4 regions of the Rhizobium sp. YJ-22 genome follow, and region 3 is predicted to be linked to each of the others. Evidence: riboswitches for the same ligand, from Rfam matches in the RefSeq annotation. Region 3 holds a riboswitch; each other region holds the start of a gene.
What was found. Region 3 has a riboswitch for cobalamin ahead of P7F60_RS15575 (hypothetical protein). Riboswitches for the same ligand answer to the same signal wherever they lie in the genome.
Positions count from the first base shown of each region.

Region 1 (4,484 bases), on a different contig from region 3:
GCAGGCGGATGTAATAGATGGTCTTGATGCCCTTCTTCCAGGCGTAGATCTGCGCCCGGTTGATGTCACGCGTCGTCGCCGTGTCGCGAAAGAACAGCGTCAGCGACAGGCCCTGATCGACATGCTGCGTCGCCGCCGCATAGGTGTCGATGATCTTTTCCGGGCCGATCTCATAAGCGTCCTGATAATAGTCCAGATTGTCGTTGGTGAGATAGGCGGCGGGATAATAGACGCGTCCGATCTTGCCTTCCTTGCGAATCTCGATCTTCGAAACGATCGGGTGGATCGAGGAGGTCGAATGGTTGATGTAGGAGATCGAGCCGGTCGGCGGCACGGCCTGCAGGTTCTGATTGTAAAGCCCGCCTTGCATCACCGCCCGCTTCAACTCAAGCCAGTCCTCCTGCGTCGGGATGTGGATGCCGGCCCTTTCGAACAGGCCTTTCACCTTCTCCGTCGCCGGTTGCCATTCGGCCTGCACATATTTGTCGAAATAATCGCCGGAGGCGTATTTCGAATTCTCGAAACCCTTGAAGCTCACGCCCTTCTCGACCGCGAGACGGTTGGAGGCACGGATGGCGTGATAGGTGACGGTGTAGAAATAGATATTGGTGAAATCGATGCCTTCGTCGGAGCCGTAGAAGATGCGTTCGCGGGCGAGATAGCCGTGCAGGTTCATCTGGCCGAGGCCGATGGCGTGGCTGTCGTCATTGCCCTTCTCCACCGAAGGCACCGAGGAAATATGGCTCATTTCGGAAACGGCGGTCAGCGCCCGGATGGCGGTCTCGATGGTGCGGCCGAAATCGGCGGAGTCCATGGCGGCGGCGATGTTCAGCGAGCCGAGATTGCAGGAGATGTCCTTGCCCATCTTCGCATAGGAGAGATCGTCGTTGAAGGCGCTGGCTTCGCTGACCTGCAGGATCTCCGAGCAGAGATTGCTCATGGTGATGCGACCGGCGACCGGGTTTGCCCGGTTCACCGTGTCCTCGAACATGATGTAGGGATAGCCGCTCTCGAACTGGATCTCGGCGATGATCTGGAAGAAATCGCGCGCCTTGATCTTCTTCTTGCGGATACGGGCATCCTCGACCATCTCGCGGTATTTCTCGGTCACCGAGATCTCGGTGAAGGGCACGCCGTAGACGCGCTCGACGTCATGCGGCGAGAACAGGTACATGTCCTCGTTGTTCTTCGCCAGTTCGAAAGTGATGTCAGGGATGACGACGCCGAGCGACAGCGTCTTGATGCGGATCTTTTCATCCGCATTCTCGCGCTTGGTGTCGAGGAAACGCATGATGTCCGGGTGATGGGCATGCAGATAGACCGCGCCCGCGCCCTGGCGCGCCCCGAGCTGGTTGGCATAGGAGAAGCTATCCTCCAAGAGCTTCATCACCGGAATGACGCCGGAGGACTGGTTTTCGATCTGTTTGATCGGCGCGCCCATCTCGCGCAGATTGGTCAACGACAGCGCCACGCCTCCACCGCGCTTGGAAAGCTGCAGCGCCGAATTGATCGAGCGGCCGATGCTTTCCATATTGTCCTCGACGCGCAGCAGGAAGCAGGAAACCAGTTCGCCCCGCTGCTTCTTGCCGGCATTGAGGAAGGTGGGGGTGGCCGGCTGGAAGCGACCGGACAGCATCTCGTCGACGAGATCGCAGGCCAGCGCCTCCTGCCCGCGCGCCAGCGTCAGCGCCACCATGCACACCCGGTCCTCGTACCGCTCCAGATAGCGCTGCCCGTCGAAGGTCTTCAGCGTGTAGGAGGTGTAATATTTAAAGGCGCCGAGGAAGGTGGGGAAACGGAATTTCCGCTCATAGGCGCGGTCGAAGAGGTCGCGCACGAAATTGAAGGAATACTGGTCGAGCACTTCCTGTTCGTAATAGCCCTCGGTCACCAGATAATCGAGCTTTTCCCGCAGGTTATGGAAAAAAACGGTGTTCTGGTTGACGTGCTGGAGGAAATACTGCTTGGCCGCCATCCGGTCCTTGTCGAGCTGGATCCGCCCCTGCTCGTCATAGAGGTTCAGCATGGCGTTCAGCGCGTGATAGTCCAGCGCCGTGATTTCCGGGGCCTTTGCCGGCTTGTCGCCCGCGGCATGGGGAAAAGCGTGGAGCGGCTTTTCACCCGCATCCCGCGCCACCGAAGAGGTCATCGTGTCCAAAACCGTTCCAATCCGTTGATGACGTTGGCGACATCTTCCGCAGTGCCCAGAAGCTCGAAGCGATAGAGATAGGGCACGCCGCATTTGGCGGAGATGACGTCGCCGGCGCGCCCGAAGGTCGCGCCGAAATTGCTGTTGCCCGCGGCGATCACGCCGCGAAGGTTGCCGCGGTTTTCCGCATCGTTGAGGAAGCGGATCACCTGTTTGGGAACGGCGCCTTTGCCGCCCTCGCCGCCATAGGTCGGCACGACGAGCACGAAGGGCGCCTTGGCCCTCAGCGTCTCGTCACGCAGCGGAATACGGGCCGCCGCCAGCCCGAGCTTTTCCACGAAGCGATGGGTGTTTTCCGACCGGCTGGAGAAATAGACGAGGTCGCCCATCGCTTGCGTCTCAGGCGAGGCCGCCGATCATGTCGGGGCGATAGCCCGCCCAATGGCGCTCGCCGGCGATGACCACCGGAACCTGGCGATAACCGAGCCCCTGCACCAGCGCGAAGGCATCCGCATCTTCGGAGACGTCGACGACCGTGTAGTCGAGGCCCTGGCGATCGAGGGCGCGGGTGGTGGCGGTGCATTGGACGCAGGCCGGCTTGGAGTAGACGGTGATGGACATGGATTTTCCTCGTGAATGGACGTGAAGGATCATTCGGCCGCCGCGGGACGGCCGGGAAAAAAGCAGAGATGGGACGGTCACGCCGAAACGGCGTCGAAAGCGCTAGAGGCGCGAAAACGGAAAATTCGACATGGACTTCACCCCGAAGCTGCGCATGACAGGGCTGTCGGGGAAGGCGCCGGCGGCATCATGCCGCGACGGAACGCATTCCTGCCGGGCACCCCGCCGGTGGATATCAACATCCAAGGCAGGTCTCCTGGCTTGCGGGTCGAAGCCCTCGCTCCGCCTTCCCGGGCAAGCCCAGTGGCATGAAGGAACGAACGCTCTCCGCTCACAGTTGCGGGGGCAGCTCCGGCTTGGGCAAAGCCCGACCGGATTCCCGTCTTAGCCTTCGATCCTCTCGAATCGAAGGAACCTTGAACACTAGATATAGTAGGCGATCTTAAAGTTCCGTCAATGGGTGGCGTGTTCCCTGCAAAAAGAAAGAGGCGGAAAGCATGAAAACTGTGGATAGCGGCGCCAGTCGGAGCGGGTTATGCACAGATACACCGCTGCGCGATGCGCACAAAAAGATGCGGCCCGGATTTTCACCCGGGCCGCATCGTTCACGTCTTGCAGCGTTACCGGGCGGCGTTGCGTAGTTCCCGGGCAGCGGCGACCATGTTGACCAGCGCCGGCCGGACCTCTTCCCATTTGCGGGTCTTGAGGCCGCAATCCGGGTTGATCCAGATCTGCCGGTCCTGCAGCCGCTGTCGTGCCAGCGACAGGAGATCGGTCATTTCCGCGATCTCCGGCACGCGCGGCGAATGGATGTCGTAGACACCGGGGCCGATCTCGTTCGGATAGGCGTAAGTGCGGAAGGCGTCGAGCAGCTCCATCTTCGAGCGCGAGGTCTCGATGGAGATGACGTCGGCATCCATGGCCGCAATCGCTGCGATGATGTCGTTGAACTCCGAATAGCACATGTGGGTGTGAATCTGCGTGCGGTCGGCGATGCCGCTGGAGCACAGGCGGAAGCATTCAACCGCCCAGTCAAGATAATGCTGCCAATCCCTGTGACGCAGCGGCAAGCCTTCGCGCAACGCCGCCTCGTCGATCTGGATCATGCGGGCGCCGGCCTTTTCAAGATCGACGACCTCGTCGCGGATGGCGAGCGCGATCTGCCGGCACGTCTCGCTGCGCGCGATATCGTCGCGCACGAACGACCAGTTGAGGATGGTGACCGGCCCGGTCAGCATGCCCTTCATCGGCTTGTCGGTCAGCGATTGCGCATACTCCCACCAGCGCACCGTCATCGGATTGGGACGAGAGACGTCGCCGAAGATGATCGGCGGGCGGACATAGCGCGAGCCGTAGCTCTGTACCCAGGCATGCCGGGTGAAGGCGAAGCCGGAAAGCTGCTCGCCGAAGTACTGCACCATGTCGTTGCGCTCGAACTCGCCATGCACCAGCACGTCGAGGCCGATTTCCTCTTGCCAGCGCACGGCCGTTTCGGTTTCCGCCCGCAGGAATGCCTCGTAGTCCATGTAGCTCATCGCGCCCCTGGCATGCGCCGCGCGCGCCTTGCGCACCTCGCTGGTCTGCGGGAAGGAGCCGATGGTCGTCGTCGGGAACAGCGGCAGGCGGTTCGCTTCGGCCTGCACCTTTCGGCGATGCTCGAAGGCGCTGGCGCGCTCGCGCATGCCGGCATCGATGGCTGACAGCCGGCCCTGCA
Region 1 covers NZ_JARRIR010000012.1:70,411-74,894, forward strand. The annotation lists gene nrdE (class 1b ribonucleoside-diphosphate reductase subunit alpha) at 1-2,158, opposite strand, end outside; gene nrdI (class Ib ribonucleoside-diphosphate reductase assembly flavoprotein NrdI) at 2,146-2,538, opposite strand; gene nrdH (glutaredoxin-like protein NrdH) at 2,549-2,770, opposite strand; cobalamin riboswitch at 2,999-3,204, opposite strand; gene metE (5-methyltetrahydropteroyltriglutamate--homocysteine S-methyltransferase) at 3,391-4,484, opposite strand, start outside.
Region 1: linked by a shared signal. The riboswitch ahead of nrdH (glutaredoxin-like protein NrdH) and the one ahead of P7F60_RS15575 (hypothetical protein) in region 3 are both predicted to bind cobalamin.

Region 2 (8,886 bases), on a different contig from region 3:
ATCGACGATCCGAAGCTGGAGGCGCCGGATGGCCGCCGCATCGAGCACGGCGTCATTCTCAAGGTGATTTCCACCAATATCTGCGGTTCCGACCAGCATATGGTACGCGGCCGCACCACCGCGATGCCAGGCCTGGTGCTTGGCCACGAAATCACCGGCGAGGTCATCGAGAAGGGCATCGACGTCGAGATGCTGGAGATCGGCGACATCGTCTCGGTGCCGTTCAACGTCGCCTGCGGGCGCTGCCGCTGCTGCAAGTCGCAGGATACCGGCGTCTGCCTGACCGTGAACCCGTCGCGCGCCGGCGGCGCCTATGGTTATGTCGACATGGGTGGCTGGATCGGCGGGCAGGCGCGCTACGTCACCATTCCCTATGCCGATTTCAACCTCTTGAAATTCCCCGATCGCGACAAGGCCATGGCCAAGATCCGCGATCTCACCATGCTCTCCGACATCCTGCCGACCGGCTTCCACGGCGCGGTCAAGGCCGGAGTCGGGGTTGGTTCGACCGTCTATGTCGCCGGCGCCGGGCCGGTCGGTCTGGCGGCGGCCGCCTCCGCGCGCATCCTCGGCGCCGCCGTGGTGATGATCGGCGATTTCAACACGGATCGCCTCGCCCATGCCGCGAATGTCGGCTTCGAGCCGATCGATCTGTCGAAGAGCGACCGGCTGGGCGACATGATCGCCGAGGTCGTCGGCACCAACGAGGTCGACAGCGCCATCGACGCGGTCGGCTTCGAGGCGCGCGGCCATGCCGGCGGCGAGCAGCCGGCCATCGTGCTCAACCAGATGATGGAGATCACCCGGGCCGCCGGCTCGATCGGCATCCCCGGTCTCTACGTCACCGAGGATCCGGGCGCCGTCGACGATGCGGCCAGGCATGGCAGCCTGTCGCTGCGCTTCGGTCTCGGCTGGGCGAAGGCGCAATCCTTCCATACCGGCCAGACGCCGGTTCTGAAATACAACCGGCAGCTCATGCAGGCGATCCTCCATGACCGCCTGCCGATCGCCGACATCGTCAATGCCAGGATCATTTCGCTGGAGGATGCGGCGCAGGGTTATGAAAGCTTCGACCAGGGTGCTGCGACCAAGTTCGTCCTCGACCCGCATGGCGACCTGCTGAAGGCCGCCTGATCCTGTCTTGCAAGCGCCGGCCGCAAGACGCTTGCGGCCGGCGGCACATTGCGGCGGGAGGTTGTGCGTCATGCTTGACCTCACCGCCGATTGTCAAATAGTCTTGAGATACGGAACAGGTTCCGTCGATATGACGGATGAAAAGGGAATGCGGTGAGGTCTCTCCAGCAGGGACCGATGCCGCGACTGCCCCCGCAACTGTAACCGCAGAGCTTGCCCCATGATGCCACTGCGCCCGGCGCGGGAAGGCGGGGAGAGCGATAACGCGGAAGTCAGGAGACCTGCCTGTCCCGGTCACCCATGCCAGGATACGGGGTGTGTCCGGGCGCGGCCGTCCGTAGCGGTGACATTGTCGAAATGTTGCCGGGTCGCGTGACGGCGGGGGGAAGCGTCGCTTTCCGTTTTCCGATACGCGCCCGCGGTGGGAAGCCGTGCAGGATTCGTCCTGCCGTGAGGGAAAGATGAAGACGCTCGTGGCGGGAACCTTCCCGCTTGCAATCGCATTGCGCCGGCCGGGTTTCGCCCGGAAACGGCCGGAGGCCGACCAGCCGGCCACGCCCGACATCATCATCGCCGCCAACTGGCGGCTCTCCTTGGAACGGATCATGCGCGCCGGCGCGCCTGGAGCAACTGCGGATGCGCTGCGCCGAAGGCAGTCATGTGCTGCCGGCGATCGACGGCGTCGCGGCAAACTCGATTTTGGCGCTGGCGGCGGGCCGGCGGCATCCGGCGTGTCCAGGTCTTGCTCGGGCCGCAAGGCACCTTTCAATACCCATTCCCTGATCGGCGAGGCCAGGATGATCGTGCCGCCGGCCGGGCAGGGCGCGCGCGCGAAGCGTAAGGAGAAGAAGCCATGAGCGAGTTTCGTGAAATCCTGAGGGATTACCTCGCGGACGAGAGGGCGAGTTGGAGCCTCGGCTCGTTCGGGGCAATCGCCGAGTTCCATCAGGACCGGAACGAGGCGCTGGAGGTCGATTCGCCCGGCCTGTTCGAGCGCGCCAGCGCGCGCGGCGCCATCCGTCTTCATGCGGCGGCGATCGAGCGTATCGTGCCGGTGGCCTATGAGACGCTCAGCCCGAAGCCGCATCGCTGGAGCCACGCCATCGCGCTTTGCCTGCCGGAAAGGGATGCCGCGCGCGAGGCGCGCAGCGTGCTGACCGAACTGGGCCCCGATGCCGACGCCATCCGCGCCGTTGACCGCAAGGCCATCCTCTTCGACATGGGCCTCGGCCTGCCGCAATGCGATTTCTGCATCCGCACCCGGGATGAAGACCTTCTCGCGATCCTGCGCGCCAATCTCGGCCGCAGCCTGTTCGATCCGGCCAATTCCGCCGCCGGCGCCATCCTCAAGGCGCATCCGCACCGGGTCGCGCTGACCCAGGTCGGCCGCGTCGAGGTGTTCCAGATGATCGGCGGACCGGACACCGGCGGCGTCTCCCCGCCCGGCCCGCATACGCATCTGCTGCCGCAACTGTTGAAATCCGGCCGCACCCATTCCGCCAACACACCGATCCCGGAAGGCCTGTTGCCGCTCGGCTACCTGCATCCGGCCAATCCGGTGATGGATGGCATGGGCGCCGATACCGCCTTCGACATCGACGACCACGCCCGGTTCCAGGCGCTGTTCGACCGCTATGCCCGCGCCGATCTGCCCGCGCTGCGCAGGGCGGTGCTGGAGGCGCTGGCAAGCGAAGCCGATCCGGCCGGGTTCGCCCTGCCCGCCGACCGCTTCGCCCGCGCGACCCTGCGCCTGACCTTGCGTCAGCAGCATCGCCTCGCCGAACGCTTCGGCAGCCGCATCTATGCCGGCCTCGTCGCCCGTTGGCGCGACGCCTTCGACAGGGCGTCCGACACCGCCGCCGCCGAGGACGACAACCCCGGTCATTGATTGCTGTCCTAATTCGCCTCCTGCGCTTCAGGGTCCGTCGAACGGTCCCGCCTGACCGACCTCACGCCCGGCGGTGCTTGGGAGTGACGCCATAGGCCTTCTTGAAAGCGGTGGTGAAGCTCGAGGGATTGCGGTAGCCGGCGAGGTAGGCCGCCTGGGCGATAGGAATGCCATCGCGCTCAAGTGCGGCGCGGGCGGTTTCCAGTCGTTCGCGGCGGATGAAATCGGAGATGGGGATGCCGAAGCTTTCCTTGAAATGGCGCTGGATCGAGGAGGTGCCGATGCCGACGGCCTCGGCGATGCGGTCGAGCGTCAGTTCCTCGCAGACATGGGCGAGGATATAGTCGCGCACCTTCTCGCTCTGGCGGCGGCTGAGCGCGCTCGGGTGATGGGCGGTTTCCTGTTCCGAGCCGACGAGCGCCGAGCAGGCCTGGCAGAGAATGTCGAAGGCAAGGGAATTGCGGTGCAGGGTCAGGAGTTCCCCGGCCATCGAGGTCGGCGGGTTGAGGATCTGCTCGGCGATCTGGATGAGATGCCGGCTCGGCCAGAAGCGGAATTCGGCGAGATGCGCGCAGAAGAAGGCGCGCAGTTTCGGCATGCTGGTCGGCTGCGAATGGATGAGCCGCTCGATCCAGGGCAGGGGCGCCGAGATCATCACCTTGCGCAGCGGCGTCTGGCTTTCGTTGACGAAGCGCAGCTTGCAGCCGCGCGCGATGTTGAGCATGAAGACGATCGGTTCCGCAGTCTCGGCATCGCCGGCATCGATGCGGAAGTGCACGTCGTCCATGATGAAATGCTGCTGGCCCTGCAACAGCACCATGACGATGCATTTCGGCCAGACGTCATAGAGATCCTCGTCGGGCGTGCAGGTCGGCGGGCCTTCCATGGCGCCGACGAACAGGTGCTGGGGAATTTCCGGTTTCGTCATCACGTTCAAGGTTCGCTCCCTGGGCCTCGCCCGACGGAAGCCGGCGATGCCTGCGCGTAGTTTTTTGCCGTTTACGCGAAAGTCTTTCCCGTCGACAGCCCGGACAGGCTAATCATATAGTTGATCGCGTCAATCAAGTTTTAATTGCCGGCGCTTATGCCGGCCTTTCTGGCATGTGGGTTGGAAAATGTGGGGCATCTTTTCGCCGTCGATCGGACGGTGCCGTATCGTATTGCTGGCGGCGGCGAGCCTTGTCGCGCTGAATGCGGCGGAGGCGCAGCAGCGCAACGGGGCTGGCGACGGCACCGAACTGGAGGCCATCGTCGTCAAGAACGGCGGCACCGAGAAAGGCAACGGCCCGGTCGACGGTTATGTCGCCAGACAAAGCATGGCCGGCACGAAAACCGATACGCCGGTGGCGCGCACGCCGCAAAGCGTATCGGTGGTCTCCAGGCAGCAGATCAAGGACCAGCACGCGCAATCGGTCGCCGAGGCGCTGCGCTACACGCCGGGCGTCTTCACCGAATATCGCGGCACATCCAACCTGCGCGACGAGCTGTTCGTGCGCGGTTTCTATTACGTGCCGAAATATCTCGACGGCCTCTTCCTCGGCGGCGATCTCTCCTATGCGAAGATCGATCCCTATCTGCTGGAGCGCGTCGAACTGCTGTCGGGGCCGGCTTCGGTGCTCTACGGACAGGCCAATCCCGGCGGTATCGTCAACATGGTCAGCAAGCGGCCGACCGATGCGCCGCTGCGCGAGGCGGAGCTGTCGGTCGGCAGCGACCGCTCCGTCTCGGCCGGCTTCGACATCAGCGACCGCGTCAACGACACCGTCGGTTACCGCGTCGCGATCACCGGGTCGCGCCGCGATCTTCAGGAGGATTTCGCCAGGCAGCAATCCTTCGCCATCGCCCCGTCGATTGCCTGGTCGCCGGATGAGGGCACTTCGCTGACGGTGCTCGGTGGCTATCAGAACGAGCCGCATGCCGGTTATCGCAACTTTCTCGATGCGGCCGGAACGGTCGATCCGATCCCCGGCTTCGGTTATGTGCCGCGCGACTTCTTCGTGTCCGATCCAGATTACGAGCGCTCGCAACGCAAGCAGGCTTGGATCGGTTATGAATTCAAGCATGAATTCAACGACAGCCTGACGTTCCGCCAGAATGCCCGTTACCACCATGTCGACTGGCTGCATCACACGCTGGTCTATGGCAGCGCCGGCGCCGACCCGGCCTCTGGGGCCAACACGCTGATCAGCCGTTCGGCAAGCGGCGGCACGGATGCCTGGAACCAGTTCACTATCGACAACCAGCTCGAAGGCAAGTTCTCGACCGGCGCGGCCGAGCATACCCTTCTCGGCGGTGTCGATTACCAGTATCGCACGCGCGACTACGAATGGGGCCGCGCCAAGGTGCCGAGCCTCAGCATCGCCGCGCCGAGCTATGGCGGCTTCGACTACGATTCGCTGGTTCTGGCGACCTCCGACCTGCAGGAACTGACCGCCCGGCAGGCCGGCGTCTATCTTCAGGACCAGGTGGAATTCGGCAAGCTCGACCTGATGGCGGGCCTGCGCTACGACTGGGCCAAGACCGACATCGACGACCGGCTGGCCAGCAACAACGACCAGAACTACAAGGACGGCGCCTTCACCTGGCGCGCCGGCGCGCTCTACACCTTCGACAACGGCATCGCCCCCTATGTCAGCTATGCTACCTCCTTCGAGCCCTCGCTCTACATGCCGCCGGCCGGCCAGGATGCATTCTCGCCGACGACGGCAGGCCAGTTCGAAGTCGGCGTCAAATATGCGCCCGAGGGTTCGGGCATGTTGCTGACCGCCGCCTTCTACGACCTGACGCAGAACGACGTGGTCGCGGGCGCCTGGAACCCGACGCTTGCCCGGACGGAGTATTCGCAGATCGGGAAGATCCACAATCGCGGGCTGGAACTCTCGGCACGCGCGGAAATCACCGATTCGCTGTCGCTGATCTCGGCCTACAGCTATATCGATTCCGAAATCGAATCCTCGGTCACCAGCGGCGAAGTCGGCAAGATGCCGGCGCGCATTCCCCAGCATCAGGCCTCGTTGTGGTTGACCTACGCCATCGATCAGGGCCCGCTGGAAGGCCTGACGCTGGGCGGCGGCCTGCGCTATCTCGGCAGCAGTTGGGGCAACAACACCAACACCTTCAAGGTCGATCCGGTGACGTTGTTCGATGCGATGGTCTCCTATGATTTCGGCGCGAAGCAGCCGGACTGGAAGGGGCTTTCACTGCAGGTCAACGTCAAGAATATCGGCGACGAGCGCTATGTCGCCTCCTGCGCCAATGCCTATGCGTGCTTCTACGGCGAAGGCCGCAGCGTCGTCGCGACCCTGAAGAAGACATGGTGAGGACGGCATTGGGCCGAACCGGTATCGCGACCGCGATCATGATGCTGGCGATGGCGGGCGCCGTGCGCGCCGAAGCGCCGTCGCCGCTGGTCCCCGGACAGGAGATTGCCGGCCGCGCCGAGGCGCGCCGGCTGTTCGATCCGCAGGCGATGCCGGGCGACTACATCAAAGGGCGGATCAATGTCGGCGAAGGCCGCTTCGATCTCGATCTGGTCGACGGCGAGGGGCGGCACGTTCGCCGCCTTGCGGAAGATGCGACGGGCGTTGCCGAATTCCAGTTCGTCGCCGGCAGCGCCGGGGAGCGGCTGGCGGTGACGGCCGGCCAGGCGGCGGGACTCTATCGGCTGCTGATCGATCGCCGCATCACCGTCGCCGAGCAGCAGGCGCCGCCGCCCGCCTATCTCAGCCCGGAAATCGCCCGCATGGCCGCTTCGCTTGCCAGGGGCGAGACGACCGACGCTTTCTGGAAACGCATCGAGGAGCGCGGCACACCGCTGGTCGAGGACGGGCCGGACGGCACGGTTATCGTCACCTTTCTTGGCCGGGGCGCGCAGCGCAACATCCGCCTGTTCGGCGCGCCGAGCGGCGATCACGAGGAATTGCAGCGGCTCGATGGCTCGGACATCTGGTTCCGCAGCTTTGCGGTTCCGGCCGGCACACGCCTGTCCTACCAGCTCGCCTTCGATGTGCCGGACCTGCCCGGCAGCGCCCGCGAGCGCCGCGTCGCGATCCTCTCGACGGCCAGGGCCGATCCGCTCAACCCGCATCGCTGGCCGGCCGAAGCCATGGATGACTACAATCAGGATTCGGTGCTGGAATTGCCCGGCGCACCGCCGCAGCCCTTCGTGGCCGCGAGCGGCGCTCCGCAAGGCACGCTTTCCCATATCGAAATGGCAAGCCGCATCCTCGGCAACAGCCGCGACATCACCATCTATCGCCCGCCCGGCTTCGATCCGGCGCACAAGGATATCGTGCTGCTGTTCATGTTCGATGCCGATCAATATCTCGAAAAAGTGCCGTTGCCGCGCATTCTCGACACCATGATCGCCAGGGGCGCGGTGCCGCCCGTGGTGGCGGTGTTCGTTGCCAATCCGGATCGCGCCGCGCGCGCGCGGGAACTGCCTGGCAATGCCGATTTCGCCGATTTCATGGCGGGCGAGCTTTATCCGCGCGTTCTCGCCGAAACCGGCATAAGGCCTTCGGCGGAGCGCACGGTGCTGGCCGGCTCCAGCTATGGCGGGCTGGCGGCGGCGACGGTCGCGCTGCGCCATCCCGAAACATTCGGCGCGGTGCTGTCGATGTCCGGCTCCTTCTGGTGGAGCCCATCGGGAACGCCTGACGATCGCAAGGAATATGTGGCCGGGCTGGTCGCAGCCGCGCCCGCGCCGCCCTTGCGCTTCTTCCTCTCGGCCGGGATTTTCGAGACCGGCTCGGGCGGCACGGCCGGCATTCTCGATACCAGCCGGCATCTGCGCGACGTGCTGCAGGCGCGGGGCGTGCCGGTCATCTACCGCGATTATGCCGGCGGGCATGACTACCTCGTCTGGCAGGGCGCGATCAGTGACGGGTTGACCGCGCTCTTCCCGCAGCGATAAATATGAGTAAATGAGTTATATTTTTTAAGGAGCAGGCCATGCATCAGGCAAGCGCATATCTGGAAACCGTGAACGGCCCTAAATACCTGGCGCAGCTCTGCAAGCATTTCGCCCACAAGATCGAAGTCTTCCATTCGGAAGGCCATGGCGTCTGTCGCTTCCCGTTCGGCACCGGCATCCTCGATGCCGATGAGAGCGGATTGCGCATGGTCGCGGAGGCCGCTGGCGCGGATGAGCTCAGGCGGACGCAGGAGGTGATCGAATCGCACCTGATGCGTTTTGCCTTCCGCGAGCCGCAGCAGGCCCTGCAATGGCATGGCGCCGATCAGGCCGCCCCAGCGTGAACGGATGACCCGATGAAATATCTCAATGCCTTCGCCGCCCTTGTCGCCGTCGCCTTTGTCGCGTTCTCCGCCTTTGCCGTGGAGATCGCCACGGCGCGCGGCCCGGTCGAGATCGCGGCAACACCGCGGCGGATTGCCGTCTACGATATCGCCGCTCTCGATACGCTCGAACGGCTCGGCATCCACCCCGCCGGCATTCCCGACAAGCTTTATGTCCCCGAACTGGAAGCGGTGAAACGCGATGCCGTGTCGGTCGGCACGTTGTTCGAGCCGGATCTGGAGGCGCTGAGCGCGCTGGCGCCGGATCTGGTGATCGTTGGCAGCCGCTCGGCTGGCCGGGCGGAGATGACCGCCAAGGTCGCGCCAACCATCGACATGACCATCGACGGCAATGATCTGATCGGCCAGGCCCGGGCGCGGCTTGCCGCCTACGGCGCCCTGTTCGGCAAACAGGCCGAAGCCGATACCGCCATTGCCGGGCTGGATGTGGCGGTGCAGGCGGCCAAAGCGGCGATTAACGGCAAGGGCAAGGGCTTGATCGTCATGACCAACGGCCCGAAGGTCTCGACCTACGGTCCCGGCTCCCGCTTCGGTTGGCTGCACAG
Region 2 covers NZ_JARRIR010000012.1:59,973-68,858, reverse strand. The annotation lists gene fdhA (formaldehyde dehydrogenase, glutathione-independent) at 1-1,134, shown strand, start outside; cobalamin riboswitch at 1,235-1,438, shown strand; gene P7F60_RS23880 (hypothetical protein) at 1,596-1,991, shown strand; gene P7F60_RS23875 (hypothetical protein) at 1,988-3,022, shown strand; gene P7F60_RS23870 (AraC family transcriptional regulator) at 3,084-3,950, opposite strand; gene P7F60_RS23865 (TonB-dependent siderophore receptor) at 4,138-6,342, shown strand; gene P7F60_RS23860 (alpha/beta hydrolase-fold protein) at 6,336-7,937, shown strand; gene P7F60_RS23855 (DUF2218 domain-containing protein) at 7,976-8,281, shown strand; gene P7F60_RS23850 (siderophore ABC transporter substrate-binding protein) at 8,294-8,886, shown strand, end outside.
Region 2: linked by a shared signal. The riboswitch ahead of P7F60_RS23880 (hypothetical protein) and the one ahead of P7F60_RS15575 (hypothetical protein) in region 3 are both predicted to bind cobalamin.

Region 3 (8,886 bases):
AGCGCGTCATCGCCCGCAAGGGCGAATTCGAACGGGACGAGCAGGGAAATCTGGTACGTTTCGTCGGCGTCGTGCAGGACGTCACCGAGCAGCGCCGCGCCCAGCAGGAGTTGCGCGAGAGCGAGGCGCGGTTTCGCGCCCTGACCCAGGCGATCCCCAACCATGTCTGGACCGCCCGGCCCGACGGCAAGGCCGATTGGTTCAACGAGCGTGTCTACAATTACACCGGCTGCAAGGCGGAAGAACTGATCGAGGATGGCTGGGCTCGCGTCATGCACCCCGACGATAGCGCGGCGGCGGAGGAGCGTTGGCAGGCCTGCCTGCGCTCCGGCGAGGTCTACCAGGCGGAATTTCGCCTGCGGGACCGCCATGGCGGCTATCGCTGGCATATCGCGCGCGCCGTGCCGATTCGTGCCGAGGAGGGCCGCATCGTCCGCTGGATCGGCACCAACACCGATATCGGCGAATTGCGCGCCACGCGCGAAAAGCTGGAGGCGCTGAACCGGACGCTGGAGCAGCGGGTGGCCGAACGCACGGCCGATCGCGACCGCATGTGGCGGCTCTCCACCGATATCATGCTGGTCGCCGCCTTCGATTCGCGCATCACCGCCATCAATCCGGCCTGGAAAGCCGTGCTCGGCTGGGAGGAGGGCGATCTTATCGGTCAGTCCTTCATGGACATGATTCATCCCGACGACTACCAGGCGACGTTGCACGAAGTTTCAAAGCTCGGCAGTGGCCTGACGACCTTTCTGTTCGAAAACCGTTATCGCTGCAAGGACGGCAGCTATCGGATGATTTCCTGGACAGCCGTGCCGGACGAAGGTTTCATTCACGCCGTCGGCCGCGATGTGACGGAGGAGCGGGCGGCGGCCGAAACCCTGCGCCGCACGGAAGCGGCGCTGCAGCAGGCGCAGAAGATGGAAGCCATCGGCAACCTGACCGGCGGTGTCGCCCATGATTTCAACAATTTGCTGCAGGTCATAGCCGGCAATCTGCAACTCCTGTCGAAGGACGTCTCCGGTAACGAGCGGGCGGCGCGGCGCATCACGAGCGCGCTGGAAGGCGTCAGTCGCGGTTCGAAACTGGCGGCGCAACTGCTGGCCTTCGGCCGGCGCCAGGCGCTCGATCCGCGCGTCGTCAGCATCGGCCGCCTCATCCGCGGCATGGACGAGATGCTGCGTCGGACCATCGGCGAAGGTGTCGAAATCGAAACCATCGTCTCCGGCGGCCTGTGGAACACGCTGATCGACCCGATGCAACTCGAAAACGCCCTGCTAAACTTGGCGATCAACGCCCGTGACGCCATGGACGGTTTCGGCAAGCTGACCATCGAGGCCGGCAATGCCTATCTCGACGACGCTTATGCGCGGTTGAACGACGATGTCCAACCCGGTCAGTATGTCGTGCTGTCGGTGACCGATACCGGCAGCGGCATGTCGGCCGATATTGTCGAAAAGGTGTTCGAGCCGTTCTTCTCCACCAAGCCGGAAGGCAAGGGCACCGGGCTCGGCCTGTCGATGGTCTATGGCTTCGTCAAGCAATCCGGCGGCCATGTCAAACTCTACAGCGAAGTTGGCCATGGGACGACCGTAAAGATCTACCTGCCGCGCTCGCTGCAGGTGGAGGACGTCGAAGTGCAGCGGCTGGATGCGCCGATCGAAGGCGGCGCCGAGATCATCCTGGTGGCGGAGGACGATGCCGGCGTGCGCGCCACCGTCGTCGAGATGCTGCAGGATCTGGGCTACCGGGTTTTGAAGGCATCGGATGCGGCCGCCGCGCTCAGCATCGTCGAGAGCGGCCTGACCATCGACCTGCTGTTCACCGACGTCGTCATGCCCGGCAGCCTGAAGAGCGCCGACCTTGCCCGCAAGGCGCGGGAGCGCCAGCCGCAGATGGCGGTGCTGTTCACCTCGGGCTATACGGAAAATTCCATCGTCCATGGCGGGCGGCTGGACCCGGATGTGCAGCTCCTCTCCAAGCCCTACACGCGTGAGGCCCTGGCGCGCAAGATCCGCCATGTGCTCGATGCCAACAAGCAGAGATTGGCCAAACCGAAGCCGCCAGCGCCTGAGCAGGCGGGGCCGCCGCCAGTCTCGGGCCTGCGGGTGCTGGTCGTCGAGGACGATGCGCTGATCCGCATGAACACCGCCGACATGCTGGCCGATCTCGGCCATGCCTGTCTTGAGGCCGCTTCGGGCGACGAGGCGCTGAAGCTTCTGGAAAGCAACAGCGTCGACGTGTTGCTGACCGATTTAGGCCTGCCCGGCATGGATGGCGAGACTTTGGCCCGGCAGGTGCGGCAGACATGGCCGGCAGTCGCCATCGTCTTCGCCACCGGCAGCGACGCCGCGCCGACCCTGCCCGGCCCGTCGCCAGCCACCTGGCTCGGAAAACCCTTCGGCGTTACCGAACTCGATGCCGCGCTGCGCCGCGTCGCAGACCGGCCGCGCAGCCCCGCCGACGTGAACTGACGATCCCGTCCCGCCGTTCGCAGACACACGGACCGTTCGAGCCGCAGGGCTCGAACGGTGTTGTTCCTCGCTTGCATTACGTTCTCAACCGCATTACAATATAAAGATATCTTTATGCGATTATGGAAGTAGTGCGATGAATGCTTTCGACCGGCTCTTCGGTGCCGTCCAGCCCGACCCTGCGTCGCCGCGCGCGGCGCTGATGGAGGCGGCGCGTCAGCGTATCCTCATCCTCGATGGGGCCATGGGCACGCAGATCCAGGGGCTCGGCTTCGGGGAGGATCATTTTCGCGGCGACCGTTTCGGCGGCTGCGCCTGCCACCAGCAGGGCAACAACGACCTGCTGACCCTGACCCAGCCGGCGGCGATCGAGGAAATCCATTTTCGCTATGCCATGGCCGGCGCCGATATCGTCGAGACGAATACCTTCTCCTCGACCTCCATCGCCCAGGCCGACTATGCCATGGAAGACATGGTCTATGAGCTGAACCGCGACGGCGCGCGCCTCGCCAAGCGGGCGCTGCGCCGTGCCGAGGCGATCGACGGCAAGCGCCGTTTCGTCGCCGGTGCGCTCGGGCCGACCAACCGCACCGCCTCGATTTCCCCCGATGTCAACAATCCCGGCTACCGCGCCGTCACCTTCGACGATCTGCGGATTGCCTATGCCGAGCAGGTGCGCGGCTTGATCGATGGCGGCTCCGACATCATCCTGATCGAAACCATCTTCGATACGCTCAACGCCAAGGCGGCGATCTTCGCCACCCGCGAGGTGTTCGAGGAAAAGGGCGTCGACCTGCCGATCATGATCTCGGGCACGATCACCGACCTTTCCGGCCGCACGCTCTCCGGCCAGACACCGGAGGCGTTCTGGAATTCGGTGCGCCACGCCGATCCCTTCTCCATCGGCCTCAATTGCGCGCTGGGCGCCAATGCCATGCGCGCGCATCTGGCGGAAATCTCCTCCGTCGCGCAGGCCTTCGTCTGCGCCTATCCCAATGCCGGCTTGCCGAACGCCTTCGGTCAGTATGACGAGACCCCGGAGGAGATGGCCGCGCAGATCGAGGGCTTCATGCGTGATGGCCTCGTCAACATCGTCGGCGGCTGCTGCGGCTCGACGCCGGAGCATATCCGCGCTATCGCCGATGCAGCCGCCCGCCATCGTCCACGGGAAATCCCGGATATCCCGCGTCACATGCGACTCTGCGGCCTCGAGCCCTTCACGCTGACCGAGACCATTCCCTTCGTCAACGTCGGCGAGCGCACCAACGTCACCGGCTCAGCGAAATTCCGCAAGCTGATCACCGCGGGCGATTATGCGGCCGCCCTCGACGTCGCCCGCGACCAGGTGGCGAACGGCGCGCAGGTCATCGATATCAACATGGACGAGGGCCTGATCGACTCGGCCAAGGCGATGGTGGAATACCTCAACCTCATCGCCGCCGAGCCGGATATCGCCCGCGTGCCCGTGATGATCGACAGCTCCAAATGGGAGGTGATCGAGGCGGGCCTGAAATGCGTGCAGGGCAAGCCGCTGGTCAATTCCATTTCGCTGAAGGAAGGCGAAGAGGCCTTCCTTCATCATGCGAAATTAGTGCGCGCCTATGGCGCGGCCGTCGTCGTCATGGCCTTTGACGAGACCGGCCAGGCCGATACCAGGGCGCGCAAGGTGGAAATCTGCACCCGCGCCTACAAGCTGCTGACCGAAGTCGCGGGCCTCGCGCCCGAGGATATCGTCTTCGATCCCAACATCTTCGCGGTCGCCACCGGTATCGAGGAGCATGACAATTACGGCGTCGATTTCATCGAGGCGACGCGCGAGATCACCGCGACGCTGCCGCACGTCCATATTTCCGGCGGCGTCTCCAACCTGTCCTTCTCCTTCCGCGGCAACGAGCCGGTGCGCGAGGCGATGCACGCCGTCTTCCTCTACCATGCCATCCAGGCGGGCATGGACATGGGCATCGTCAATGCCGGCCAGCTCGCCGTTTACGATACGATCGAGCCGGAGCTGCGCGAGGCCTGCGAGGACGTGGTGCTGAACCGTGCGCCGAAGGCCGGCGGCACTGCCACAGAGCGCATGCTGGAAATCGCCGAACGCTTCAAGGGCGCCGGCGCCAAGGAGGCCAGGGAGCGCGATCTCGCCTGGCGCGACTGGCCGGTGGAAAAGCGCCTCGAACACGCCCTCGTCAACGGCATCACCGAATTCGTCGAGGCCGACACGGAGGAGGCGCGCCAGAGCGCCGAACGGCCGCTGCATGTCATCGAAGGGCCGCTGATGGCCGGCATGAACGTGGTCGGCGACCTCTTTGGCGCCGGCAAGATGTTCCTGCCGCAAGTTGTGAAGTCCGCCCGCGTGATGAAGCAGGCGGTCGCCGTGCTGCTGCCCCACATGGAGGCTGAAAAGCGCGCCAATGGCGAGGCCGGCACGCGGCAGGCGGCCGGCAAGATCCTGATGGCGACGGTCAAGGGCGATGTCCACGACATCGGCAAGAACATCGTCGGCGTGGTGCTCGCCTGCAACAATTACGAGATCATCGATCTCGGCGTCATGGTGCCGGCGACGAAGATCCTCGAAACCGCGCGCGCCGAAAATGTCGATATCATCGGCCTCTCCGGCCTGATCACCCCGTCGTTGGACGAGATGGTGCATGTGGCCTCCGAGATGGAGCGTCAGGGTTTCGATATCCCGTTGCTGATCGGCGGCGCCACCACCTCGCGCGTCCACACGGCGGTGAAAATTCATCCGCGCTACGAGGCGGGACAGGCGATCTACGTGACCGATGCCAGCCGCGCCGTCGGTGTCGTTTCCAGCCTGCTGAGCCCGGAGATGAAGCCCGGTTATATCGAGACGGTGAGGGCGGAATACCGCAAGGTCGCCGACGCCCATGCCCGCAGCGAGGCCGAAAAGCAGCGTCTGCCGATCGGCAAGGCGCGCGAAAACGCCTACAAGGCCGACTGGTCCGCCTATCGGCCGAAGAAGCCATCCTTCCTCGGCACCCGCGTCTGGCAGGATTGGGATCTGGCCGAACTCGCCCGCTACATCGACTGGACTCCTTTCTTCCAGACTTGGGAGTTGAAGGGCGTCTATCCGAAAATCCTCGAGGACGAGAAGCAGGGCGAGGCCGCCCGCCAGCTCTTTGCCGATGCGCAGGCGATGCTGGAAAAAATCATCGCCGAGAAATGGTTCATGCCGAAGGCGGTTGTCGGTTTCTGGCCGGCGAGCGCGGTGGGGGATGACATCCGCCTGTTCACCGACGAGGCGCGCGATGGCGAACTCGCGACGTTCTTCACGTTGCGCCAGCAGCTTTCCAAGCGCGACGGCCGGCCCAATGTGGCGCTCTCGGATTTCGTCGCGCCGCTGGAAAGCGGCAAGCGGGATTATCTCGGCGGCTTCGTGGTCACCGCCGGCATCGGTGAAATCGCCATTGCCGAGCGTTTCGAGCGGGCAAACGACGATTATTCCTCAATCCTCGTCAAGGCGCTGGCCGATCGTTTCGCCGAAGCATTCGCCGAGCGCATGCATGAATATGTGCGCCGCGAACTCTGGGGGTACGCGCCCGACGAGACCTTCGGCCCGACCGACCTGATCGGCGAGCCCTATGCCGGCATCCGCCCCGCGCCCGGTTACCCGGCCCAGCCGGATCATACCGAAAAGACGACGCTGTTTCGCCTGCTCGACGCGGAAAAGGAAATCGGCGTGACCTTGACCGAGAGCTATGCCATGTGGCCCGGCTCTTCCGTCTCTGGCCTCTATATCGCCTCGCCCGAAAGCTATTATTTCGGCGTCGCCAAGGTGGAGCGCGATCAGGTCGAGGATTATGCCCGGCGCAAGGACATGGCGGTTTCCGAGGTCGAGCGCTGGCTCGGCCCGGTGCTCAACTACGTGCCGCGATCGGAAGCGGCCGCCTGAAAAAGCGGTGATTTCCCTCAGGCGCCGCCACGAATCGGGTTGTGCGGGGCGGCGGGCTGTGGTCATATCTGCCTGTCCGAGGTGCCGGCCGTTTCGAAAGAATCGGTCGGAGAATTGGGAAGCCGGTTTGAAGCCGGCGCTGCCCCCGCAACGGTAGCAGAGCGAAACGGGTGACGAGAACCACTGGGCCGGACGGCCTGGGAAGGTGTCGCCCGATCCGGAAAACCGGATGGCTCTGGAGCCCGGAAACCAGCCACGGATCGATGAACTCGACTGATCGCGGTGGGCGATCAAGAGGCGTTCCGGGCTGGCCGCGGCGGCGTCATGACGCTTGCGGCACCATCTCCGGCGTTTCCCTCGATCCACCATGCCCAGTCCTTGCAGCCACGAGGACCGACCATGGAATTCTACCTTTCTGCCGCTGCCGCCGATATGGCCGGGCGTCTGCCGTCCCCCGAGGACGTGTTTTTCGCCTGGATGCTGAACCTGCCCGCCGGCGCAGACCTGCCGCGGGCGGCGCGCGCCGAGATCGCCCGCATCGACGGCGCCGGCCGCGATTGCTCCAGGCTTCTGCATCTGCGCCGCCTGTTCCAGCAGGTCACCGCCGGCTCGCTGCAACCGGCCATGCGCCGCCAGCGCCGTATCCGCCACTGAAACGCGAAAGGGCTCCCGGCTTGGCGGCCGGAAGCCCTTGTTTCGAGAGGACGTGGTTTCAGGCCTCGATCTCGATTTCGCCCTTAGGGCGGGAGCAGCAGGCGAGGATATAGCCCTCGTCGATTTCCTCGTCGAGGATGCCGCCATTGTGTTCCATCTCGACGTCGCCAGCGAGTTTCATCACCTTGCATGTGCCGCACAGCCCGGATTCGCAGGCCGCGCCGATGCGCACGCCGCTGGCGCGCGCCGCCTGCAGCACGGTGTGGCCGGGCTCGCACAGGCCGGTCTTGCCGGACATCGTAAAGATGACCTTGGTTGCTTTCGCGCCGTCGGAGTGATCGGCGACCACCACCGGCAGTTCCGGCGCACGCGGCTGGAAGGCCTCTTCATGATAATTCGCCATGTCGAAACCGGCACCCGACAGGGTGTCGCGCACCGTCGCCATAAACGGCTCCGGCCCGCAGCAGAACACGGTGCGCTCCAGGAAATCATGGGCGAGCAGGGCGATCTTGGCCTTGTCGATGCGGCCGCGCAAACCGGCCCAGAGCTGGCCGCGGCCGATCTCCTCGATGATGAAGCCGAGCGTGAAATTCGCCATCTCGCGGGCGCGCGCCTCCAACTCCCAGCGGAAGATGATGTCGTCGGGCGAGCGGGCGCAATGGATGAAGGTGATGTCGCTATCCGGTGTGCGGTCGCTCATGTCACGCGTCATCGACATCATCGGGGTGATGCCGGAGCCGGCCGAGATGAACAGGTATTTCCGGCCGGGATGCCTGGCATAGGAAAAATCCCCGAGCGGACCGATCGCCTTGAGCCGCATGCCGGGGCGCAGGTTGTCGAACATCCAGCGCGTGCCGATCGAGCCCGCCTGCGCCTTGACGGTGACCGCCACCGTATAAGGCCGCGACGGGCTCGACGACAGTGTATAGGTGCGCATCACCGGCTCCGGGGTCGCGGGAATTTCCAGCGTCACGAACTGGCCGGGCAGATAGCGGAACCAGTGGCCGGGATTATCCGGCCGAAAGGTGAAGGTCATCACGTCGGGGGCTTCCGGCGTGACGGCGACGCATTCGAGGCGATGCTCCCGGTCGGACCACGGACGCATCTCGTCGACATGGCGATAGGCGGGCGAGGCGGCGCTCATCTCAGGCCACCGCCGACAGCGGCATCGGTTCGCCCTTGAGGCGGCCGGTCATGAAATTCGCATACCATTCGACGAACTGCATGACGCCGCCCTCGTGCTCGACCGAATAAGGGCCGGGCTCATAGACGGGCGAGCGGATGCCGAAGGCATTTTCCTCGACAATGGCCCGGTCCTGGTCGTTGGTCATGTTCCAGACATGCGTCAGTTCTTCGACATCGTAGTCGACGCCCTCGACCGCATCCTTGTTGACCAGCCAGGTGGTGGTGACGGCCGTTTCCTCCGGCCCGAGCGGCAGCACGCGGAAGGATATCGCATGGTCGATCAGGATGTGGTTCCAGGTCGTCGGATAATGGAACAGCAGCAGCGTCCCGATCTGCGAGGTGGCGACATCGGGCGAAAGCGGCTTGCGCACCGCCGGCTGGCCGGTCATCGTGTAGCTTTCGGCGCCCTGGATCAGCGGCATGCGGGCGACGCGGAACTGGCCGGAGGGATCCATGCGGAATTCACTGGGCAAGCCGGCCGCCTCGCAATGCTGCCAGTGTTCGACGATGACCGGATCGTCCTTTGCGCCCTGCACGCCGGTCGCGGTCGGCGCTTCCGGATAGGTGCGGCAGAGTTCGGGATGGTTGCCGGCACAGTGATAACATTCGCGGTTATTTTCCCAGACCAGCTTCCAGTTGCCCTTCTCGATGATCGTGGTGCGA
Region 3 covers NZ_JARRIR010000006.1:126,442-135,327, reverse strand. The annotation lists gene P7F60_RS15585 (PAS domain S-box protein) at 1-2,474, shown strand, start outside; gene metH (methionine synthase) at 2,611-6,384, shown strand; cobalamin riboswitch at 6,447-6,657, shown strand; gene P7F60_RS15575 (hypothetical protein) at 6,784-7,038, shown strand; gene P7F60_RS15570 (hybrid-cluster NAD(P)-dependent oxidoreductase) at 7,097-8,182, opposite strand; gene P7F60_RS15565 (aromatic ring-hydroxylating dioxygenase subunit alpha) at 8,184-8,886, opposite strand, start outside.

Region 4 (8,886 bases), on a different contig from region 3:
GAGGCGGCGCGGGCGGCGAGTGCCTTCGTGGACGCCGTCAGCGCTTCCAGCACGACGCTCTTGCCCTGCGCCAGGCCACGACCGAGGATCGAAAGCTCATCAAGCTTCTGCGTGGCGAAGGCCAGCCATGTCGCGAGATCGGCATCCAGCGCCGTCTCGAGCTCCAGGTCGATCGGCACATGCAGCAGCGAGCAGGAGGCGGCGATTTCGACGCGGTCGAGGCCGCGCGCCGATACGACGGGCTCCACCCGTTCGATGATGCCGGCAAGCCCCGCCCGCCAGATGTTGCGCCCGTCGATGACGCCGAGCGACAGCACCTGATCCGGGCGCGTCGCCTGAAGCACCGCCTCGATCTGCTGCGGCGCGCGGACGAGATCGACATGCAGGCCGGCGACCGGCAACGCCGCCATGGCGGCGAGATTGTCGTCGAGCGCGCCGAAGTAGGTGGTCAGCATCAGCTTCAGCTTCGGCGCGGCTGCGGCCAGCGCCTCATAGGCCAGCGTAAAGGCATGGCGTTCGCCCTCGGTCAGGTCGAGGACGAGAACGGGCTCGTCGACCTGAACCCAGTCGGCGCCGGCTTCGCTCAACCGGCGCAGCAGTTCCGCATAGACCGGCAGCAGTTTCGGCAGCAGGTCGAGCGGCTTGAAGGTCGAGGGCCGCGCCTTGGCGAGCTTGAGGAAGGTGACCGGGCCGAGGATGACCGGGCGGGTGTGGATGCCGAGCGCCTTCGCCTCCAGGAAATGCTCCACCGGCTTTAGCGCGGTGAGCGCGAATTCCTGGTCCTCGGCGATTTCCGGCACCATGTAGTGGTAGTTCGTATCGAACCACTTGGTCATTTCCAGCGCCGGAACGCCATGGCCGTGATGGGCATGGCCGCAATCGGCATGACCCTCGCCCTGGCTGCCGCGCGCCATGGCGAAATAGGTCGACAGCGGCACCGCACCGCCGCTCCAGCCATAGGCGGGCGGAATGGCCCCGACCATCACGGCGGTATCCAGCACATGGTCGTAGAAGGAAAAATCATTGGAAGGGATGCGGCTGATCCCCCTGTCGCGCTGCAGCGCCCAGTGTTCGGCGCGCAGCCTTGCGGCGGTTTCGAGAAGGTCGCTTTCGGCAATCTTGCCGGACCAGTAGCCTTCGAGCGCGAATTTCAGCTCGCGATGGCGACCGATGCGCGGAAAGCCGAGGCTGGCGACGGTGAGAGTCTGGTTGGTCATGGTCATACCCCATTGGTTCTGGGGGCATGGGTAAAGCGGACGCATGCAGGCGCTGCCGTTGCCGGCAGCGGGCAAGCAACCACCGGGACACCCCGCCCGTGGACGTTATTCGTCGTGGCAGGTCTCCTGGCTTGCGGGTCGTCGCCGCTGTCCGTCTTCCCGAGGCTTTCGCCTCAGTGACATCGTGGACAGCGGCTCGCCGCTTACAGTTGCGGGGGCAGCTCCGGGATTGCCATGGGCGCACCGGATTCCCTCTTAGCCCCGGGGGCGCAGGTCGACTGCTCCGGGGAACCATGACAGGGGCATATCCTCCGAAATCCCGGGGGATGTCAATAGACATAAAGAAATCTTTATATGTTTATTAGATTCGTTCGTCACGAGGCCGAATAGGGCGCGAAACTCGCCACCCGCTCGTCGACCACCAGCCGCCGGGCAAGCGCGGGAAAGGCGCGCTGCGAGCAATCGGCGCGTTCGCAGAGCTTGCAGCCCACGCCGATCGGCGTGCGCGCACCCGGATCGCCAAGCGCCAACCCCTTGGAATAGACCAGCCGCCCGGCATTCTCCAGGTCGCAGCCGAGCCCGATCGAGTAGGCCTTCGCCGGCGCGCCGAAACCGCCGCCGCGATGCGACACGGTGCGTGCGATCCACAGATAGGCGCGCCCGTCCGGCATTTCGGCAAGCTGCGTGCAGATGCGCCCGGGCGTGGCGAAGGCCTCATAGACGTTCCACAGCGGACAGGTGCCGCCGACCCGGGAAAAGTGAAAGTTCGTCGCCGACTGGCGCTTGGAAATATTGCCGGCGCGATCGACGCGCACGAAGAAGAACGGCACGCCGCGCGCCTGCGGCCGCTGCAGCGTGCTCAGGCGATGGCAGACCGTCTCGTAGCCGACATTGAATTTCTGCTCCAGCAGGTCGATATCGTAGCGCAGGGCCTCGGCCGCCTGCAGGAAGGCCCCGTAGGGCATGATCAGCGCGCCGGCGAAATAATTGGCAAGCCCGATGCGCGCCAGGGCCCGCGTCTCGCCATTGCCGAACTGGCCCGGCCCCGCCAGCCGGTCCAGCAGGCCTTCCTGCTCCAGGAAACAGAGCTGGGTCGCGAGTTGGAAGGCGCGCTGGCCCTCGCTCAACCGCGACGACAGGCTGAGCGTCTTGGTGGCCGGATCGAAGCGGCGTTGCGCCGCCGCCCCCGGCTGGTCGCGGCCGATTTCGACGGCGACCCCGTGCTTCTGCCGCAACCGGTTTTCGAGTGGGGCGTCGAATCGGCCGAGCGGCATGTTGAGATCGCCGGCCAGCCGTTCGGCAATCTCGTCCAGTTCGGGGATATGGTTGGCGCGGGCCGAAAAATAATCGCGCACTTCCTCGTAGGGCATCGTCGGCAGGCCTGCTGCCGGTGGCTTGCGGTCGTCGCCAAGCACCGTCGACAGCGCCTCCACCTGCTCGACCGCCCGGCTCCCTTGCCGGTGCAGGGCGTGGACGGCACGGGCGACCGCCGGCATGTTCGCGGCGATCTCACGCATCTCCGCCAGGCTGACCGCTTCTCCGCCATGCAGGCTCGCGAAGGCCTCGCGCAGCCCGCCGACCAGCCGCGCCTCGTCCTCGTCGGAGAAAAGCTGCACGTCGACGCCGAAGGCGGCGTTGAGCCGCAGCAGGATCGGCACGGTGATCGGCCGCTGGTTGTTTTCGATCTGGTTGAGATAGCTCAGCGAAATGCCGAGGCTGTCGGCCAGCCCCTGCTGCGTCAGCCGCCGCTCCTCGCGCAGGCGCTTCAGCCGCACTCCCACAAACGCTTTCTTCACCGGACATCCCTTCTTCGCAACCTTTGCAATTCTGCGGAAACGACTTCGCAAATATCTGCATTTTCAGTCATTTGCGCCGAATTCAGGATGTAGATATTGCGAATAAATACCGGCTTGGCAAGCGCCGCGCCTTCAGACGACAACACTCCGGGAGACGCATTCGTGAAATCGCATACCGTCCGCACCCACAAGTCCGCCGAACATCTCGCCCGTGAAGACCAGCTTGCCTGGAAGATCGCCGCTGTCGCCGCCGACGATGTCGCCATCGAGGACGAGGTCGTCCAGATGATCGGCAACCGCATCATCGACAATGCCGCGGTCGCCGCCGCCTCGCTCGCCCGGCGGCCGGTCGCCAGTGCCCGGGCGCAGGCGCTCGCCCATCCCTATGCGCCGGGCGCCACCGTCTTCGGCCTGCCCGGCACCCGCCGCGTCTCGCCGGAATGGGCCGCCTGGGCGAATGGCGTCGCCGTGCGCGAACTCGATTTCCACGACACCTTTCTCGCTGCCGATTACTCCCATCCCGGCGACAATATCCCCGCCATCCTCGCCGTCGCCCAGCATTGCGGCCTGACCGGCAAGGCGCTGGCGCGCGGCCTCGCCGCCGGCTATGAAATCCAGGTGAACCTCGTAAAGGGCATCTGCCTGCATGAGCACAAGATCGACCATATCGCCCATCTCGGCCCTTCAGCCGCCGCCGGCATCGGCGCGGCGCTGAACCTGCCGGTCGAAACGATCTATCAGGCGGTGCAGCAGGCGCTGCATGTGACGACCACCACCCGCCAGTCGCGCAAGGGCGAGATTTCGAGCTGGAAGGCCTATGCCCCGGCTTTCGCCGGCAAGATGGCGGTCGAGGCCGTCGACCGGGTGCTGCGCGGCGAAGGCGCCCCTTCGCCCGCCTGGGAGGGCGAAGACGGTTTCATCGCCTGGCTGCTCGGCGGCCCCAAGGCCGAATACAGCGTGCCCCTGCCGCAACCCGGCGAGGCCAAGCGCGCCATCCTCGACACCTACACCAAGGAACATTCCGCCGAATACCAGAGCCAGGCGCTGATCGATCTCGCCCGCCGCATGGGGCCGAAGATCGGCGATCTCTCGCAGGTGGCAAGCATCGTCATCCACACCAGCCACCACACCCATTATGTGATCGGCACCGGCGCCAACGACCCGCAGAAGATGGACCCGCAGGCAAGCCGCGAAACCCTCGACCATTCGATCATGTATATCTTCGCCGTGGCGCTCGAAGACGGCGGCTGGCATCACGAGCACTCCTATGCGCCTGAACGGGCGAGCCGGCCGGAAACGATCGCGCTCTGGCACAAGGTCTCGACGGTGGAAGATCCCGTTTGGACGCGGCGCTACCACAGCCACAATCCCGCGGAAAAGGCTTTTGGCGGCCGCGTCGTCGTCACGCTTGCCGACGGCAGGGTGATCGAGGACGAGCTGGCGATCGCCGACGCCCATCCGCTCGGCGCCCGCCCGTTCCGGCGCGCCGACTACATCCATAAATTCCGCACGCTGGCCGACGGCGTCGTCGCGCCGGCCGAGCAGGATCGCTTCATCGCCGCCGTCGAAAGCTTCACGCTGCTGCCGGCCGGCGATCTCACGCGTCTGAATTTTGAGGTCGCACCCGAAACCCTCGGCCCCGCCGCCGCCAGGGGCATTTTCGACTGGACCGCTTGAAGCCGGAGGAGAAACCCATGACATTGCCCAAGCCGAAGAAATCCGTCGCCCTTTCCGGGGTCGTCGCCGGCAACACCGCACTGTGCTCGGTCGGCCGCACCGGCAACGACCTGCATTATCGCGGCTACGATATCCTCGATATCGCCGAGGCCTGCGAATTCGAGGAGATCGCCCATCTGCTTGTCCATGGCTGGTTGCCGACGGCGGTCGAGCTTGCCGCCTACAAGACGCGGCTGAAGGCGCTGCGCGGCCTGCCGGATGTCGTCCGGCGCACACTGGAACTGCTGCCGGCCGCAACCCATCCCATGGACGTCATGCGCTCAGGCGTCTCGGCGCTCGGATGCGTGCTGCCGGAAGCGGTCGATCACAACCATCCCGGCGCCCGCGATATCGCCGACCGACTGATGGCCTCCTTCGGCTCCATGCTGCTCTACTGGCATCACTTCGCCCAGAACGGCAGGCGGATCGACGTCGAGACCGACGACGAATCCATCGGCGGCCATTTCCTGCACATGCTGCACGGCGCGCCGCCGAAGCCGTCGCATGTGCGCGCCATGCACACCTCGCTGATCCTCTATGCCGAGCATGAATTCAACGCCTCGACCTTCACCGCCCGTTCGATCGCCGGCACCGGATCGGACCTCTATTCCGCCGTCGCCGGCGCGATCGGCGCACTGCGCGGTCCAAAGCACGGCGGCGCCAACGAGGTGGCCTTCGAGATCCAGAAGCGCTACGCCGATCCCCCCGAGGCGGAGGCGGATATCCGTCGCCGCATCGAGGCCAAGGAGGTGGTGATCGGCTTCGGCCATCCGGTCTATACCGTTGCCGATCCGCGCAACCAGGTGATCAAGCGGGTGGCGCGCGGCCTGTCGGTCGAGGCGGGCACGACGAAGATGTTCGACATCGCCGCCCGCATCGAGGCCACCATGGCCGAGACCAAGGCGATGTTTGCCAATCTCGACTGGTTCAGCGCCGTCTCCTATCATCTGATGGGCGTGCCGACGGCGATGTTCACCCCGCTCTTCGTCATCGCACGCACCTCCGGCTGGGCCGCGCATGTCATCGAGCAGCGGATGGACAACAAGATCATCCGCCCCTCCGCAAACTACACCGGACCGGAAAACCGCAGCTTCCTGCCGATCGACAGGCGCGGCGAGGCCGCCGCGCCCTCGAAAGCCGCCTGAGGATTGACCGATGCCCTATCTCGTTTCGCATGACCTGCCCGCCGAGCCGGCGGGCCTCCGCTTCCGCGCCCTGGTGGAAAGCGGCGGCATCCTGCAGCTTCCCGGCGCGCATAACGGCATGGCGGCGCTGCAGGCCAGGGCCGCCGGGTTCGCCGGCCTCTACCTCTCCGGCGCAGCGATGACCGCTTCCATGGGCATTCCCGATCTCGGCATCGTCACCGTTGACGAGGTCGCCTTCTTCATCCGTCAGATCGCCCGCGCGAGCGGCCTGCCGCTGCTGGTCGACGGCGATACCGGCTATGGCGAGGCGCTGAACGTCATGCACATGGTGCGGACCTTCGAGGATGCCGGCGCCGGCGCCGTCCATATCGAGGACCAGTTGCTGCCCAAGAAATGCGGCCATCTCAACGACAAGAAGCTCGCCGATGCCCATGACATGGCGGCCAAGGTCGCCGCCGCCGCCCGTGCGCGCCGCCACCTCTATCTCATCGCCCGCACCGATGCCGCCGCCAGCGAAGGCATTGACGGGGCGGTGGCGCGCGCGAAACTCTTCGTCGAGGCCGGCGCCGACGCCATCTTCCCCGAAGCGCTGGCCACCGCCGAGATGTTCCGCGAATTCGCCCGCCGCATGCCGGGCGTGCCGCTGCTCGCCAACATGACCGAATTCGGCCGCACGCCCTTCTTCACGGCCTCCGAATTCGAGACGATGGGCTATCGCATGGTCATCTGGCCGGTCTCTTCGCTGCGCGTCGCCAACAAGGCCCAGGAGAAGCTCTATGCCATCCTGAAACGCGACGGCTCGACCAGGGCCATGCTCGAGGAGATGCAGACCCGCGCCGAACTCTACGACACCATCGGCCTCGCCGCCTACGAAGCCCTGGACGCCTCGATCGTCAGCACCGTCCTGCCGGAGCCGGCCGCCTCATGAATGACGCCGCCGCGATCTCCGCCGCCTGCAGATAGACACAACTTTCACGAATACCGTTTCGGCGCGTTAACCTTCGCGCTAACATCCTGTACGTCGTTTACGCTTTACGGCGATGGATCTTCTATAGACCAAGGGCAGTCCGGCTTCCTGGCCCCCTATCGCATGATCCATGATGGAACAGGCGGGGCGCATGAATTCGCATCGTCATCGGTGCGGCGGATCGGTGTTGGGAGTATGATGATGCCATCGACGGGCTGGTTAGGGCGGCGGATGTCTGGCGTTGCGGAGAGGGCGTATGGCATGGGGGTGGCCCATGTCGGATGATATGGTCGCGCCGGCGGCCGGGCGGCCCTCGCTGTCGCAAAGGCTGCGCGATCTCCTGAAACAGCGGGATGTCTCGGGCATGGTGACGGCGGTCGTCATCAAGGTGATGGTGCTGACCCTGAATTTCACGCTGATCACGCTGGCCGCACGCGCGCTCGACCCCAGCGCCTTCGGCTATTATTCCATCCTCTTTTCCGCCGCCAGTCTGCTCTATATCGTTGCCGCCGTCGGCCAGGAGCCCTTCGTCCTGCGCATATGGAACGAGATGAAGGTGAACGCGGACGCCCCACGTCTCAAAGGCGCGTTGCTATTCACCTTCGTCGCCTCCGTTTGCGGCTCGCTGATCGCAACGGCGATCTTCTATCCCTGGGCGCTCACCTATGTCGGCCATGGCACGGCGCTGGCGACGCTTGCCTATCTCGTGATTTCGTCGCCGTTGCAGATCTGCATCCATCTGGTGCGCACCGAACGGGGCACCGTCTATGGCGATGGCCTGAGTTTCGCGATCGTCGGCCTCCCGCCCATCGTCTATCTCGGCATGTGCCTCGTCAACGGCACGCCAGCAGACATCGCCGATATTTTCACCGTGCTCGCCTGCGGCGCCTTCGTGGCGCTGCTGGCGCAGCTCGTCATGATCCGGCGCCACATCCTCGCGCTTTTTCCCGATTTCCGGACGGTGCGCGCCATCGTCGAGTTTCGCCAATGGCTTCCGCGCTCGGGCAAGCTCTGGATGACCGCTTCGCTCGAAGCGACCAACCAGTATATCGACGTGATCATCATCGGTTTCCTGATGGATCCGACGGTCGCGGGCGCCTATTTCGTCACCGTCCGCTTCGCCAACCTGTTTGCCGCAGCCGCCGACGCCGTCAACCTGTTCGCCACCCAGCACCTGCCCGCGCTCTACTACCGCGACGAGCGCGCGGCGCTCGCCAAGATGCTCGACAATCTCGCCTGGATCATGGCCTTCTTCACCGGCATGGGCCTTCTCGGCATCACCGCCGGCGGCTATCTGGCGCTATGGGTCATCAACGAGAACTACACCCAATATTACCCGCAATTGCTGATCCTGTGCCTGGGAACGGCAGCCGCCGGGACGACGCGGGCATCGACGCTGGCGCTGATGCTGTCAGGTCATGAAGGCCGCTATCTGCTGATCACCGCCATGGGCGTGTTGCTGCGCTGCCTCGCTTTGTTCGCTCTCGTCCCGCATTTCGGGATTACCGGGGCGGTCATCGCCAGCACCCTCATCTATGCCATCCAGGCCGTTGCCTTCCGTCGGGCCGACAAGGCGCTGACAGGCCTGGACGCCTCGATGTTCCGGTTGCTGCGCAAGCGGCCGGTGCCCGAATGAAAACGACCGGAAAAGCCGTCATCCTTCAATCCCCCGGCCTGCCGCAAGAGTCCGTGACCGCCATGACACGCCCGATTTCCGATCTCGAAAAAACCCAGCCATACCGCAAGGGCGAGCCCGGCGCGGTGGCGACTCCCGTGACCTTCTCGGACACGATTGGCCTTTTCACGCCCGCGCAACCGGGCCGGCAGGCCGGCGTCGCGGTGCTGCTGGCGAGCCCCTGGGGCTATGAGGACATGTGTACGCGCAAATTCTGGCGCGTCCTTGCCGAATCCCTTTCCGATGCCGGCATCGCCAGCCTGCGCTTCGATTATCCGGGCACGGGCGATGCCCTGGAATTCCGCGACCCGGATGCGGGTCTTTCCGCCTGGCGCGCGACGCTGCTTGCGGCCGCCGAGACCCTGCGCGG
Region 4 covers NZ_JARRIR010000012.1:74,918-83,803, forward strand. The annotation lists gene metE (5-methyltetrahydropteroyltriglutamate--homocysteine S-methyltransferase) at 1-1,217, opposite strand, end outside; cobalamin riboswitch at 1,316-1,528, opposite strand; gene P7F60_RS23915 (short-chain fatty acyl-CoA regulator family protein) at 1,592-3,013, opposite strand; gene P7F60_RS23920 (MmgE/PrpD family protein) at 3,176-4,690, shown strand; gene prpC (2-methylcitrate synthase) at 4,708-5,874, shown strand; gene prpB (methylisocitrate lyase) at 5,885-6,802, shown strand; gene P7F60_RS23935 (lipopolysaccharide biosynthesis protein) at 7,116-8,477, shown strand; gene P7F60_RS23940 (alpha/beta fold hydrolase) at 8,474-8,886, shown strand, end outside.
Region 4: linked by a shared signal. The riboswitch ahead of metE (5-methyltetrahydropteroyltriglutamate--homocysteine S-methyltransferase) and the one ahead of P7F60_RS15575 (hypothetical protein) in region 3 are both predicted to bind cobalamin.